4 regions of the Ruminococcus sp. RTP21358st1_G6_RTP21358_211008 genome follow, and region 4 is predicted to be linked to each of the others. Evidence: riboswitches for the same ligand, from Rfam matches in the RefSeq annotation. Region 4 holds a riboswitch; each other region holds the start of a gene.

Region 1 (3,125 bases), on a different contig from region 4:
TAATGTTGTTTTTATTTGTTTTCTCTGTTTTTTCTTATTTATGATTGACATGTTTTTTGCCCTCTGGCATACTAAAGTTAACTGTAAATGGCTTTTCAAAACACTTTTATAGTGAAATTACCAGCTGCATATATTCACGTAATCTTGACTAGGAGATGATTTTATGTATCTTTCTGATATACACACACATTCTATTGCCAGCGGACACGGCACAACCTGCACCATCAGCGACATGGCAAAGGCTGCTTCTCAAAAAGGGCTGAAGCTTCTTGGAATCACAGACCACGGACCAGCCACTCTGGCTGCAGGAACTTCTTCTTATTTCCGAAGCCTGATCTATTCGCCCAGGAAGCGTTTCGATGTGGAATTATTATATGGAATTGAACTGAATATTCTGGATACCGATGGAAAAACAGATCTGCCACAGGAGCTTCTTGATAAGCTGGACTACGCAATCGCCAGCATGCATTATCAGAATTTCCGTCCTAAGACCAGGGAAGAAAATACTGCTGCTTTTCTGAACGTAATGAAAAATCCGGTTGTAAAAATCCTGGGACACATTGATAATCTCCAGTATGACATAGATTACGATGCAGTTGTAAAGGCTGCCGGTGAAAACGGTGTTCTCCTTGAGATCAACGAAGCTTCCCTGGCGCCTTACGGATATCGGGGCGATACACATGCCAACTGCGCGCAGATTCTGTCCTGTTGCCGGAAGTATCTGGTTCCAATCGTGCTTTCCAGTGACAGTCATGGAACAGAGCATATTGGAGACTTCACTTATGCCGCTGATTTCGTTCATAATGCTATGTTTCCAGAGGGTCTGATTCTTAACAACCAGATTCCGAAATTAAAGATGCTGTTAAGCATACGATAAAAAGGATCCAGCTTGCAGAATTCCAATGGAATTTTGCATTACGCAAAAACTCTCCGAGAAATATAAATGCGTAAGCTTAACTTCGTATATATTCCGGAGAGTTTTTTATACTTATTTCTTTGATTACTCATTTTCATTTTTATGATCTGCTTCTCTTACTTTCTGCATCATCGCTGCAAGTTCCTGATATTTTCCTGTCACATAACCGTAATTTTTCTTCTTATGAGGGAGCTGACAATTCGTGCAATCTTTAAATCCCTTCTCATTATATTTGAAATTTCCGCCGCATTTTTCTCCAAGGGCATAAAGCGGGCAATAGCAGAACAGACAGTTAAAGTCCTCTGGATCAGCTCCTTTATGGCATGGAAAATACTCACATTTCTTATGGCTGAAATAAGCGTATTCTTTGTCTTCCCAATATTTTTTCTCCATATTTCTCTCCTTATCTCATACAACTCAAAACAAAATATTCTTTATATTCTATTTCGTAATGCACAAAAATCAAATGATAAAAATGACTCCCGCTTACAGGAATAGAATATTGCCAGAGCGTGTTTAAAAAAGGCTTTCTGCAAGATGTGCGTCACACTCTGCAGGAGATTACGGAATAATTCTACAAACAGGCTCAGGAAAAGTGTAAAAAAAATACCGCATATGCGGCTTCTGAATCATCGTGATTTAAGAGGGAGCGATGCTACTCCGGGGTAGAATATGATCCGTTCATATATACGCGGAGGGAACGGTTTCATCCGAAGTAGTATCGCCTGCCATTTAATCTGTATAATTCTTCTGAACAGGCGATCATTCCATAAAAAATGTCCACTCACAAAAGCGGACAACATCTCAGGGCTGCGGATTCCCCAAAACTGGTTGTTACACTTTCATCGGAAGTTTAACCTCGCCATACCAAGCAGGTTTCCTGGCTCCAGAATCATCACTTCCTCTCTCCTTCTCATGCGTAAGCACAATGGACTATGAGATTCGCTCCTCTGTTACAGTGACCGGATCGCTCAGGTTTCTCACCTGATTCCCTCTTTCTGCCAGCTTATAGCTGTCAGCACTTAATATGTTCACTATGGAATTATACTAACATCATAGTACCACCGGTCACTGTCTTTGTCAACCCTTTGGAAGGATTTTTGTTATTTTTTTATCAACCTGGTGTTGCTAGTCACGGCGTGACCAGCAGCGTCATTTTTTCCTGAATCTTCTCCACCAGGATTTTCGCTGTTCTTTCATGAGATCTGTGCCCTGGGTGCTGCCTTGATCCAAATTCTCCTTCCTGTGTATCCGGAAGCTTCACAAATTCCACGCGCTCATCCCCTGTTTTTCTTTTATAATTCCCCACCGCTTTCTCAAGCGTAGGCAAAATCTCATCTCCAAGCATTCCATAACACCACAGAATATAGCTTTCTGGATTACATACGCGCAGTTTTCTCAAAAAGTCTTCCACAGCCTTTCCAACTCTGTCCATATTCTTCGTGCCGCTGCTGTCGTTTGTCCCCAGATTCACTACGATCACATCAGGCTGAAACTTCTGGAAATCCCATTTTTCCATAGCACCCAGTTGTTTGTTTCTTTCTCCATTTAAAAGACCGCACACCTGCTCATAATATAGCGGGATTGCCTGCTGCTCATTGCCTTCCCAGGAACAGAAAACGCCCCAGCCGCTCTGACTGATGCAATTGTACACCGCGCCCAGTTCTTTTGCTGCCATATATGCATAATTATCCACGGCATTGAAGCAAAAGGAATTCCATGTCATTTCTTCTCCTGCACCGCTGCCGCCCTCACCAGAGGTAATGCTGTCCCCTATTACCTCCAATCTGAGCTTTGGTGTTTCAAGAGGTAAAAACTCACCGTCAGTTTCAACCTCCAGAAGCTGAAGCAATGTTTTTTCATCTGTGGGAAACGCAGGAGTATCACGAAGAAGCTTTACATTTCTTACCTTATCCCTTTCCATATTACGGAAAAGACAGATTTCCTGTTCTCCCTTATTTACCATAAGCCGTTGGGACAATACGCCGTCTACGATCACATCCACCCATGGCTCAAAAACATCATAATCGGAGCGGATTTTCACCCATATTTCTGTTGCTTTTACATTCAGTTCAATTCCGGAAGCGGTCCAAAATAGTGTTACCGGTTCCAGACTGCCATTCGTTCTTCCTAATATTCTTAAATATGGAATTTCCTTCATCTGATAATGGCTAAGCATTTTTCTCCACCTCTCATCTGGCTATACGAA
Region 2 (3,125 bases), on a different contig from region 4:
TTCCAGAGCCACCAGACCAGGAGAAGCTGTCAGGAGTATAGGTTCCATCTGCTAATGTAGTAGAACTGTTTACAGATGCTGTTCCGCCGCTTAAGTCAGATTCGTATTTGGATTCCTCTTCCGGTTTCTTGTCTGGCTTTGGAGTTGCTGTTGGTGTAGGGGTTGCTGTCGGTTTTTTATTTGGTTTTGCAGTGGGTGCAGGAGTTGCTGTGATTGTTGTGTCAGGAGCAGTGTCTGGCTGCGGATCATCCTGTACGTCACCTATCTTATTCAAAGTGCTGGACTGGAAAGTCAGGATTCTGTCATACCAGATCTGGTTTTTGTGGGAAAAAGCAGCAACTGCAATTCCATTGTCCAGGGCTTCAACAGGAATCTCATATGTATATTTGCCATTTGCGTCTGCCACATATGGAACCCAGGTGGAGGAATCTGCTGCGGCAGCTTCTTCTTTTGTTCCCAGACATAGATAGTCGTAACCAGTTCCGCTTAAAGTAAGAACAGCTGTCATTTTTCCGTTTTTGGAAGTGAGGACACAGTCAATTACACGGAACATAGATGAACTGGAGTTTACTGTAACATTATAAATTCCGCTTGCACAGCTGCCTGGAGCAGGAGTTGCTGTTGGCTCTGGGGTGTTGGCTGCTTCCGGAGTTGTGCTTGGCACTGGAGTTTCAGTTGGTGCAGGAGTCTCAACCGGTGCTTCGGTAGGCTCTGGGGAAACAGTTGGTTCCGGTGTTGGAGCAGCCTCTCCATATCCTGGAACCGCCGGTACGGTAATCGTCAATATACCCTTTGCGTACCAGTTCTGGCTCTTCTTGGAATGAGGAACGACTGCTATTGTCTGAGCTTCCTTGCTTGCAGTAACTTCAAAGGTGTAGGTATAGCCTCCTGCACTGTTCTCTACTCCTTTGATGGAATTTGCTTCTTTATCAGAGTCACTGGCACTGCCAAGATAGATCATGTCATAATTCTGTTTTGCGGTAGAAAGTGTGACAATATACTTATCCTCCGAAACCTTTACAGTGGAACCGGTGATTACGAACATTGCAAATTCATCACCGTTTTCTTTTACAAGCTTGATTCCGGCATCTGTAATCTCATTCTGGGCTGGTGCCTGGGTTGGAGCTGCAGTTGGCAGTGGAGTGGCAGTTGGCTCAGGGGCTGCAGTTGGCTCTGGAGTAGCTGTTGGTTCCGGGGCTTTCATTCCTGGAACGTTCAGTTTCAAAGCCATATTTGTGTACCATTTCTGATTTTTTACAGAAAATGGTACGATGCTGAAAGTCTGGACCTGTTCACTGGCAGGAACCTCAAAAATGAAAGTATAACCATCTTCATTTTCTGTACCAACGATTGCTGCTGCATTTTTTGCTTCGTCAGGATCTTCTTTAGAACCAAGATAAAGCTTCTCATAGTTCTTTCCGTCAGTATTGAGGGTTATCTTAATTTTATCACCATTTAATTCAGCAGAAGAGCTTTTGATTTTAAGCATTTTATATGCACTGTTATCTTCCTTGTCAATGGTCATGTTGGAACCATCTGGGTTCAGATCCTCTGGCTTTGTTTCTGGTTTATCTGTCTCTTCGGTTTTGCCCTCTTCTGTTGTTTCTGGTGCAGCTGTAGGCTGTGGAGCTTCTGCTTCCTCATTTTTGCTTTCTTCAGCAGGTGATGCAGTAACCTCAGGAGTGGTCTCAGAGGCAGGTGTTTCTGTAGCAGCAGGTGTCTCTTTCACAGCAGAGGCATCCACTGCTGCCGGAGTTACTGTAGTGTCAGTGTTTTCTTCCTCAGCTGTTGCGTTCTCCTGCACAGGGGTCTCAGCAGCAACAGCAGTCTTCTCCGCCTCTGTTTCTGGAGTTGGTGTAACAGAAACCTGTACGTTTGCATCCTCATTTTCTGCCTGTGTAAGTACAGCAGGAGTGACCGTCATCGCGACGGAAAGGAACAGTGCAAGAAAGCGTTTTGAATTTCTTTTCATTTCTTTTTCCTCGATTCTTCCTATTATTTTATAATTTGAATAAATCCCAATTGCTTCTGGAGCCTGTTTGTACAATGGGCAATCCTGACAGGATTATTTCAAAAAAATGCCTGCTTCCTCTGAGAAAACAGGCACTAAAAATTCAATATATTGTATTATCAAATATATTAATGAGAATGAAGTACTTTCTTCGGAAGCTTTCATTAAACGAATTCAGCAGGTTTCCTGACTTACAGATCAACACAGAATCCATCCTTCTCAGCAATATACCAATGGTTTCACTGGATTCTACTCCCTGGTTACAGTGACCGGATCGTTCAGGACTTTCACCTGATTCCCTCTTAGAGCGTGTTGAAAAATATTCCCACAATCTGCACGCTGTAGCAGACAGATATGTCTGGCACTGAAAACGGATTTATTCAATTCACCTCATTATAGCAGACCGTTATGTCGAAATCAATAGATTTATAGGGTTATTGCTTGTATTTACTGTACCCGACTTCATCTGTGCGGAGAAGTGTTCCATTCTCATCGTAGACACTGCGGTAGGTTTTACAGGTGTTTGGATCGGAATGCTCTGTAGTAATCTCTACCGTATTATTGTCAGTTTGGGTTCCGTAAATGGATACCGTTACGGCTTCCTCTTTTTCATCGTAAGAGGCTTCAATTTTAATTGGATAAGCAGTATTATTCTGAAAACGGAAATCCTGACCTCCCCACACCACTGCTGCGTCCAGACCATCCTCAACATAATCAATTCGGGCAGCGTGATTATGACGCTCAACAATGGTCAGATCAGACTGCAGGCATGCCATAAACAACGTAGTGGAAATCTGGCAGATTCCGCCTCCGATATCCTGGGCATGTTCGCCTCCTACAATTACAGTTGCTTCCCTGTACCCTCGTTCCTCAGTACGTGGACCTAAAGTATCGTTGTAGGAAAAAATCTGTCCTGGCTGAAGTTCCATTCCATCACAGGCTTCCACGGCAAGCTTCAAATTGGCAACACGGTTTTCGGTACCTCCGCCATATGTAGTATAAGTACCAAGAAGATTCAGATAAGGAAGGGCTTCTATCTCTTCTGTAGAAACTTCGGGTAGGGTTATTTCAAGGGGGATGGTAATCTTTGCCCCTTCTTTTGCTTTTTCCAGCT
Region 3 (3,125 bases), on a different contig from region 4:
TCCAATAAAAGACATAAACCGAATAATATAATCAGCCTTTTTATCCTTATATACTGCTGATAAAATTCCTAACGGAAAAGAAATTAATATCATCAGAATAAACGATGCAACTGCCAGTTTAACCGTATTGGGGAGTTTTCTTCCTAATACCTGGGAAACGGGCTGTGCATATTTTACCGACATTCCGAAATCGCCATGTAACGCACCCTTCAGCCAATTCACATACTGCTCTCCAAAAGATTTGTCTAATCCGTATTTTTCTTCAATCTTTGCAATTACCTCCCGGTCATGACCTGCACCCATAGATTCTGCCAGCTGTTCAGCTGGATTTGACGGCAAAATATATGTAAGTCCAAAGGTCATCAGAGACAGCCCAAACAAAATAATCACAAGTGAAATCAGTCGTTTTATAATCTCTCTTTTCACTTTTTCAGCCTTTCTGTGCTACAATACAAAAACTCATCGGTAAAGGGCTGCCAGATATTTCCACCTGTATTTTATGAAATCCTGTTTCTACAAGTTTATTAAAATCCCAGTCAGGTCGATCTACCTGACTCATTGGCAATTTCTTTGCAATTTCATCCATAATGGAAAAATCTACATTTTCTTTATTATGTCGCGCATGGCACCCTTGTTCTTCTTTTTCATGTCCCCGCTGAAACTCATCATAGGCTTTCTGATACTTATCACTAAAAAAACGGCGATAATAATTTCCATCTTCCAGAATTAGAATTCCATCTTTTTTTAGAACCCTGTACGCTTCCTCATAAGCTTTATCTGCATGCTCCAGGTTCCAGAATACGTTTCTTGATACCACTGCGTCGAAGGAATTATCAGCAAATTCTAAGCTTTGCACATCCATCTGATGAAGTTCTGCTTTAAGTCCTTCTGTCTCCAGATTTCTTCTGACTTCTTCCAGCATTTTTGTGCTATAATCTACCGCAGTCACCTGAAATCCCATCGAAGCAAGCAAAGTGGTAAAAAAGCCAGCGCCACACCCATCATCTAATACATGGCATCCCGTTTTAAGAGAATTTTTGAAAATATTTTCCCATCTCTCTCCAGGTTCTGTTTTTCTTTCTTCCATACTGGCATCTGAAAATCCTCCAGCTCTCATATCCCAATATGACTGAATATTCTTTAACAATTCTGCCATTTGTGTTTATCCTTTCCAATAGCATAAACTTCTGCCAAATCAGGGAATTCATGTAATAAAAGCGTGAAAAAGCCGCTGCTAACGCAGCGGCTTAATGACATAATAATCCTGTTATATAAAACCAACCCCTATACCGTGCCCCGCAGCAAAAGTTCTTCATTCTGGCCGGTATTCTGGCTCCAGTGTCATCATAATGCTTTCCCTTCCCGATAAAAATTCAGTGGTTTCGAAAGCTTACTCAACTGTTACAGCTACGGCATAGCACAGGATTTTCACCTGTTTCCCGTTTGACCTGCTAGAATTTATTTTAATTTCCACCAGGCACCAAAATGGTCGTTTTATTCAATTCTCAACACAACATCGAAAAGTATAATACAGCATTTCCTGTTTGTCAATCAGAATGTATCAGGCCTCTATATCCTCAATATCCTCTCCATCCGGTACCGGCCAGATATTGATACAGTTTGGGGTCTCGATCTTACGTGGTTTGCCCTTCATCATAATGATGTTCTTCTCGTAGTCAACCTTGAAGGTTGTAATGCTGTTGCTGGAGTGGTTGGCAACGGCAATGTGCTGATTATCCGGGAAAATAACAAGGTCTTTCGGATAATCACCACTTACAGGAAGAACAAATTTACGATCCAGAAGACCAGTCTCACCATCTACCTCAAACATACCTACTGTATTCTCACCTGCTGTAGTGCAGAATAAATGCTTGCCATCCGGTGCAAGAGCAAGACCTGATGCGGCATTATGAGATACGCTTCCGTCTTCCTTCTTCGCAAGGGTGGAAACACTTTGAAGCAGCTCAAACTCCGGAGTATCACCCTCTCCATTGTAGCTGTACACTTTAATCTCATTGCTCAGCTCAAACAGAACATATGCATAACGTCCATCTGCGCTGAAACGGATAATACGCGGTCCGCTCTCTCTCGGGCAGCGGACAATATCAACAAGCTCCAGCTTATCTGTGCGCTTATTGATCCGGTAAACCTTGATCTGGTCAATTCCATTATCTACTGCGCAGAGATATTTATTATCCGGAGTAGGACGTACACAGTTTACGTGAGGACGGAAGTTACGCTCTGCAACACTTCCAAGACCAGTGTGGAAAACACCGTCCATAACACTTCCAAGACGTCCATCCTTATGAGTGTGTACAACGGTTACCTTTCCATCGTGATAACCTGCTACGTAAAGATATTTGCCATCTACGTCTGTAGCAAGGAAACAACCTCTCATGCCATCAATATCCACGCTGTTGATACGTGCCAAATCGCCATTATGATCACGCTTGAATACCGCAACGCCCTCATCCTCGATAGAATAAAGGTATTTTCCATTCTTGGATACCGCAGTATAAGACGCATTACTTACTTCCACTTCACTTCTCTCTGTGAGAGTACCTTCTTCCAGGTTCACGTCATAAACCTGAATTCCCTTGCTGGTTCCGTGAGTATAGGTTCCTACATAAGCCACATATTTCTTACCCATTTGTCTAGCCTCCTACAGTCTCTTTCTGGAAACCGTCCGTTCACGCTGTTCTTCCGATCTTTTTTACAGCGTAGCGGGTCACTGTGCAGCTCTGAATATTACTGCATTCTCTATATCAGTAAATCCTCTGCCACGGTTCATTTATTACAGCCGCATTTTATTACAGCAACTCGTATTCTGGTTTCTTTTATGTAATTGTGTCTAAATTATACCACACACATTTTCAAAGAACAAGCTTTACTGCATCCAGAGTTTCCATAATAATTTCATCTGTATGAGCCGCTGACAGGAACATGGCTTCAAACTGGGACGGAGCCATATGAATTCCCATATTCAGCATTTTTTTGAAATATTCTGCAAATGCCACTGTGTCAGAAGATTTTGCAGAAACATAATCTACAACAGGCTGTCCCGTAAAGAACAGGCTTCCAAGAGAGCCCACATAATTCATCTGGTAATTCAGACCTTTTTCTTT
Region 4 (3,125 bases):
GATGGAATCAATAGCTGCCTGAGTATGAGCTACATAAAGCTGCTCAACAGCGTCAATTCTTCCAAGACCTTCGATCTGGCAATCAATCTCATCGAAATTTCCAGAAGCCTCGAACATGCTCTTCCAGGAATCGTCATCATCACCAGCCATATCATTGTTTGCATGGTCACCAGCAACAACCATAAGCGGACGAAGGATTACTTTCTTGAATCCGGCATCTTTTACTTTATTGATAACTTCATCACAAGCTGTATCCTCTGGCTCACCTTCTACAGTACCGATGAATGCGTTTGTGAATCCAAGTTTCTCCATCTGGGTCTGCATCTGGTCATATGTAACGTTTGCTGTATGGGAAGTACCATGTCCCATGAATACAAATGCGGTTCCATCTTCTGCAGCTGCTTCCATGCTGTCATATCCAGCTTCTTTTACAGCTTCATCTGTGATTGCCTGAGCAACAGCAGCTTTGTCATCGTTGATAACGGTAGCGTCATCGCCAACCTCACCAAGCATTGGCTCAGCGATTGCTACAGATTCAAATTTATCTTTGTAAGCATCAATAGCTTCTACCATCTCATCGTACTCAGCACCATGCATAAGATGTGTAGGCTGAACTACAAGATTCTTAACACCGTTTGCTACTGCACGGTCAAGTGCCTGCTGCATGTTATCAATCTTCTCATCATCTCTTGCCTGTACATGGTTGATAATGATCTGAGCGGTAAATGCTCTTCTTACAGACCAATCCGGGAATGCTTCTGCAAGAGCATCCTCGATTCCCTTAATATCCTCTGCACGGCTGTCGTTAAAGGATGTACCAAAGCTTACTACAAGAAGCTCATTCTCACCGATCTCGTCCTGATTACGCGGATCATCCTTGGAAGCATCACCTGTGTCACGTCCGAAATACTCTGGACTTGCCTCTTCTCCCTCTACAAGCTCTTTCTGAGCATCTGTAAGGGCATCCCATGCTTCTTTAGCTTCCTTGCACTGCTCATCTGTATCATCTGTTCTCTCCTGAACATAAATAGCATCGATAAGTGCTGCTACTTTATCAGCCGCTTCCTTATCTGCATCTGCAGTGTCATCAGCTGCTTCTGCATCGTCTGTTGTCTCAGCATCATCAGCTGCTTCAGCATCGTCAGCTGCCTCAGCATCATCAGCTGTCTCAGCATCGTCTGTTGTCTCCTCTGCTGCTTCCTCTGTCTCTGCAAATGCAACAGTTGCTGTTGCTGCTGTCATGCTTGCTGCCATAGAAGCTGCAAGAAGGATTGCTAATAAAGATTTTCTTTTCATTTCTTTTTCCTCTTTTTTTTGTATTTCCGGATAGAATCACGTATAAAGAATCCCATGGGAAATCTATCACCAATCTCCCATTGCATAAAAACAGCCGCATTTTCTGCGACTGCACACATTCTCATATACACACTTTTCTTCCAAAAAACATTCAGGAAATATTCATGTATCGTTATGAGAATACAGGTTCTGTGTACCGCAGACCTAAGATTCCACGCCAAGGCAGTTCTCCTGACTTCGGTCAACACTGCTCCCCCTTCCCGGTTTCCCAGTGGGCTCTGAAGCAGTTCCCTTACACAGTGACGGCATCGTTCCGGACTCTCACCGGATTCTCTTTTGCGCATCATGTTCATGATGCAACCTTCGCGCTATAACCATTATACATATTCGACTCGGATATTTAATATGTACCATATTATTATATATTTTTTATGAACTTTTTATGTATTTTTTATGAACTAGAGTATGTTTGAAAAAGGCTTTCTGCAAGATGTGCGTCACAATTTGTGGGAGATTTTGTCCTGATGAGGGCGCCGTAGTGGGCTACGGCAACTGAATTCGGGCAAAATATACCGCAAAGTGGGGCGTGCAGATTGCGGGAATAATTTTTCAAACAGATTACTATTCACTCCGTTCATAGCAACACGCTTCGCGATACACAGGAATCATGCTTTCGCATGGTTTCGCGCCGCAATTCTCAGGTTTTCTGTGAATTACTTATTGACAAATACCCCGCCAGGGTATATATTGGTTTCATCAAATACATACCCCTAAGGGGTATATAAGGAAAGGAGTCCGCCTATGACAGCTGATTATAAATCCGAATCCTGCTGCAGCCACACCGCAGCCGATCCTGCAACTCTTTCCAGCCAGGAACCTACCAAGAAGGTCTGTTCCTGCTGTTGTACCAAGCACACCGACCGTTCCGAAGCAGAACGCAGGAAGCTGGTAAACCGTCTGAAACGTATTGAAGGCCAGATAAGGGGTATTATAGGAATGCTGGAGAATGACGCTTACTGCAACGATATTCTTATTCAGTCAGCAGCTGTAAATGCCGCTGTGAATGCATTTAATAAGGAACTTCTCGCCAATCATATCCGAACCTGTGTGGCAAGAGATATCCGTGATGGTAAAGACGAAACCATTGATGAGCTGGTTGCAACTTTGCAGAAGCTAATGAAGTGAGATACCAGCGTATTCCGAATGTGTACCTGCCTGCGGAAGTACGAATGCGCAGAGCAGTCCGTTGGTATCGAAACACTGTATTCGAAGGAGGAATTTATTATGGAACAATACAACGTCACCGGCATGAGCTGTGCAGCCTGCAGCGCCCGTGTGGAAAAAGCGGTAAACAAGGTTCCGGGAGTTACTTCCTGCTCCGTAAGCCTGCTTACCAATTCCATGGGAGTGGAAGGAACTGCCTCAGCCTCTGCCATTGTCTCAGCTGTAGAAGAAGCCGGATACGGCTGCAGCCTGAAGGGTGCTTCCGGTCAGACGGAATCCGTTTCCGATGCTGAGAAAGCCTTGGAAGATCACGAAACGCCACTCCTCAGGAAACGGCTTATTGCCTCAGTAGGTTTTCTTCTGGTGCTGATGTACTTTTCCATGGGACACATGATGTGGGGATGGCCGCTGCCAGCCTGGTTTGATGGCAACCATATCGCCATGGGACTTGTACAGCTGCTTCTTGCAGGAATCGTCATGGTCATCAATCAGAAATTTTTCATCAGTGGCTTCAGGAGTCTGTGGCACCGCTCTCCGAACATGGATACCCTGGTAGCTCTCGGCTCCATGGCCTCCTTTGTATGGAGTGTCTACGCCCTGTTCGC

The links. A riboswitch is a leader RNA that binds a small molecule or an ion and turns the genes downstream of it on or off. The one in region 4 is predicted to bind cobalamin.
Region 1: it holds a riboswitch for cobalamin, as region 4 does, so the genes downstream of both, AB5Z12_RS07755 (cysteine-rich small domain-containing protein) here and AB5Z12_RS12555 (sirohydrochlorin cobaltochelatase) in region 4, are expected to answer to the same signal.
Region 2: it holds a riboswitch for cobalamin, as region 4 does, so the genes downstream of both, AB5Z12_RS01635 (hypothetical protein) here and AB5Z12_RS12555 (sirohydrochlorin cobaltochelatase) in region 4, are expected to answer to the same signal.
Region 3: it holds a riboswitch for cobalamin, as region 4 does, so the genes downstream of both, AB5Z12_RS04185 (class I SAM-dependent methyltransferase) here and AB5Z12_RS12555 (sirohydrochlorin cobaltochelatase) in region 4, are expected to answer to the same signal.

What each region holds. Positions count from the first base shown of each region.
Region 1 covers NZ_JBDGDM010000014.1:53,414-56,538, forward strand. Annotated here, with positions in the region: gene AB5Z12_RS07750 (phosphatase) at 164-877, shown strand; gene AB5Z12_RS07755 (cysteine-rich small domain-containing protein) at 1,001-1,309, opposite strand; cobalamin riboswitch at 1,769-1,957, opposite strand; gene AB5Z12_RS07760 (GDSL-type esterase/lipase family protein) at 2,049-3,095, opposite strand.
Region 2 covers NZ_JBDGDM010000003.1:23,548-26,672, forward strand. Annotated here, with positions in the region: gene AB5Z12_RS01635 (hypothetical protein) at 1-1,972, opposite strand, end outside; cobalamin riboswitch at 2,170-2,369, opposite strand; gene AB5Z12_RS01640 (VanW family protein) at 2,446-3,125, opposite strand, start outside.
Region 3 covers NZ_JBDGDM010000007.1:38,104-41,228, reverse strand. Annotated here, with positions in the region: gene nikB (nickel ABC transporter permease) at 1-426, opposite strand, end outside; gene AB5Z12_RS04185 (class I SAM-dependent methyltransferase) at 431-1,156, opposite strand; cobalamin riboswitch at 1,302-1,500, opposite strand; gene AB5Z12_RS04180 (lactonase family protein) at 1,562-2,650, opposite strand; gene hemL (glutamate-1-semialdehyde 2,1-aminomutase) at 2,874-3,125, opposite strand, start outside.
Region 4 covers NZ_JBDGDM010000029.1:48,426-51,550, forward strand. Annotated here, with positions in the region: gene AB5Z12_RS12555 (sirohydrochlorin cobaltochelatase) at 1-1,296, opposite strand, end outside; cobalamin riboswitch at 1,500-1,676, opposite strand; partial or broken gene AB5Z12_RS12560 (DUF6783 domain-containing protein) at 1,748-1,849, opposite strand; partial or broken gene AB5Z12_RS12565 (DUF6783 domain-containing protein) at 1,826-1,936, shown strand; gene AB5Z12_RS12570 (metal-sensing transcriptional repressor) at 2,098-2,481, shown strand; gene AB5Z12_RS12575 (heavy metal translocating P-type ATPase) at 2,581-3,125, shown strand, end outside.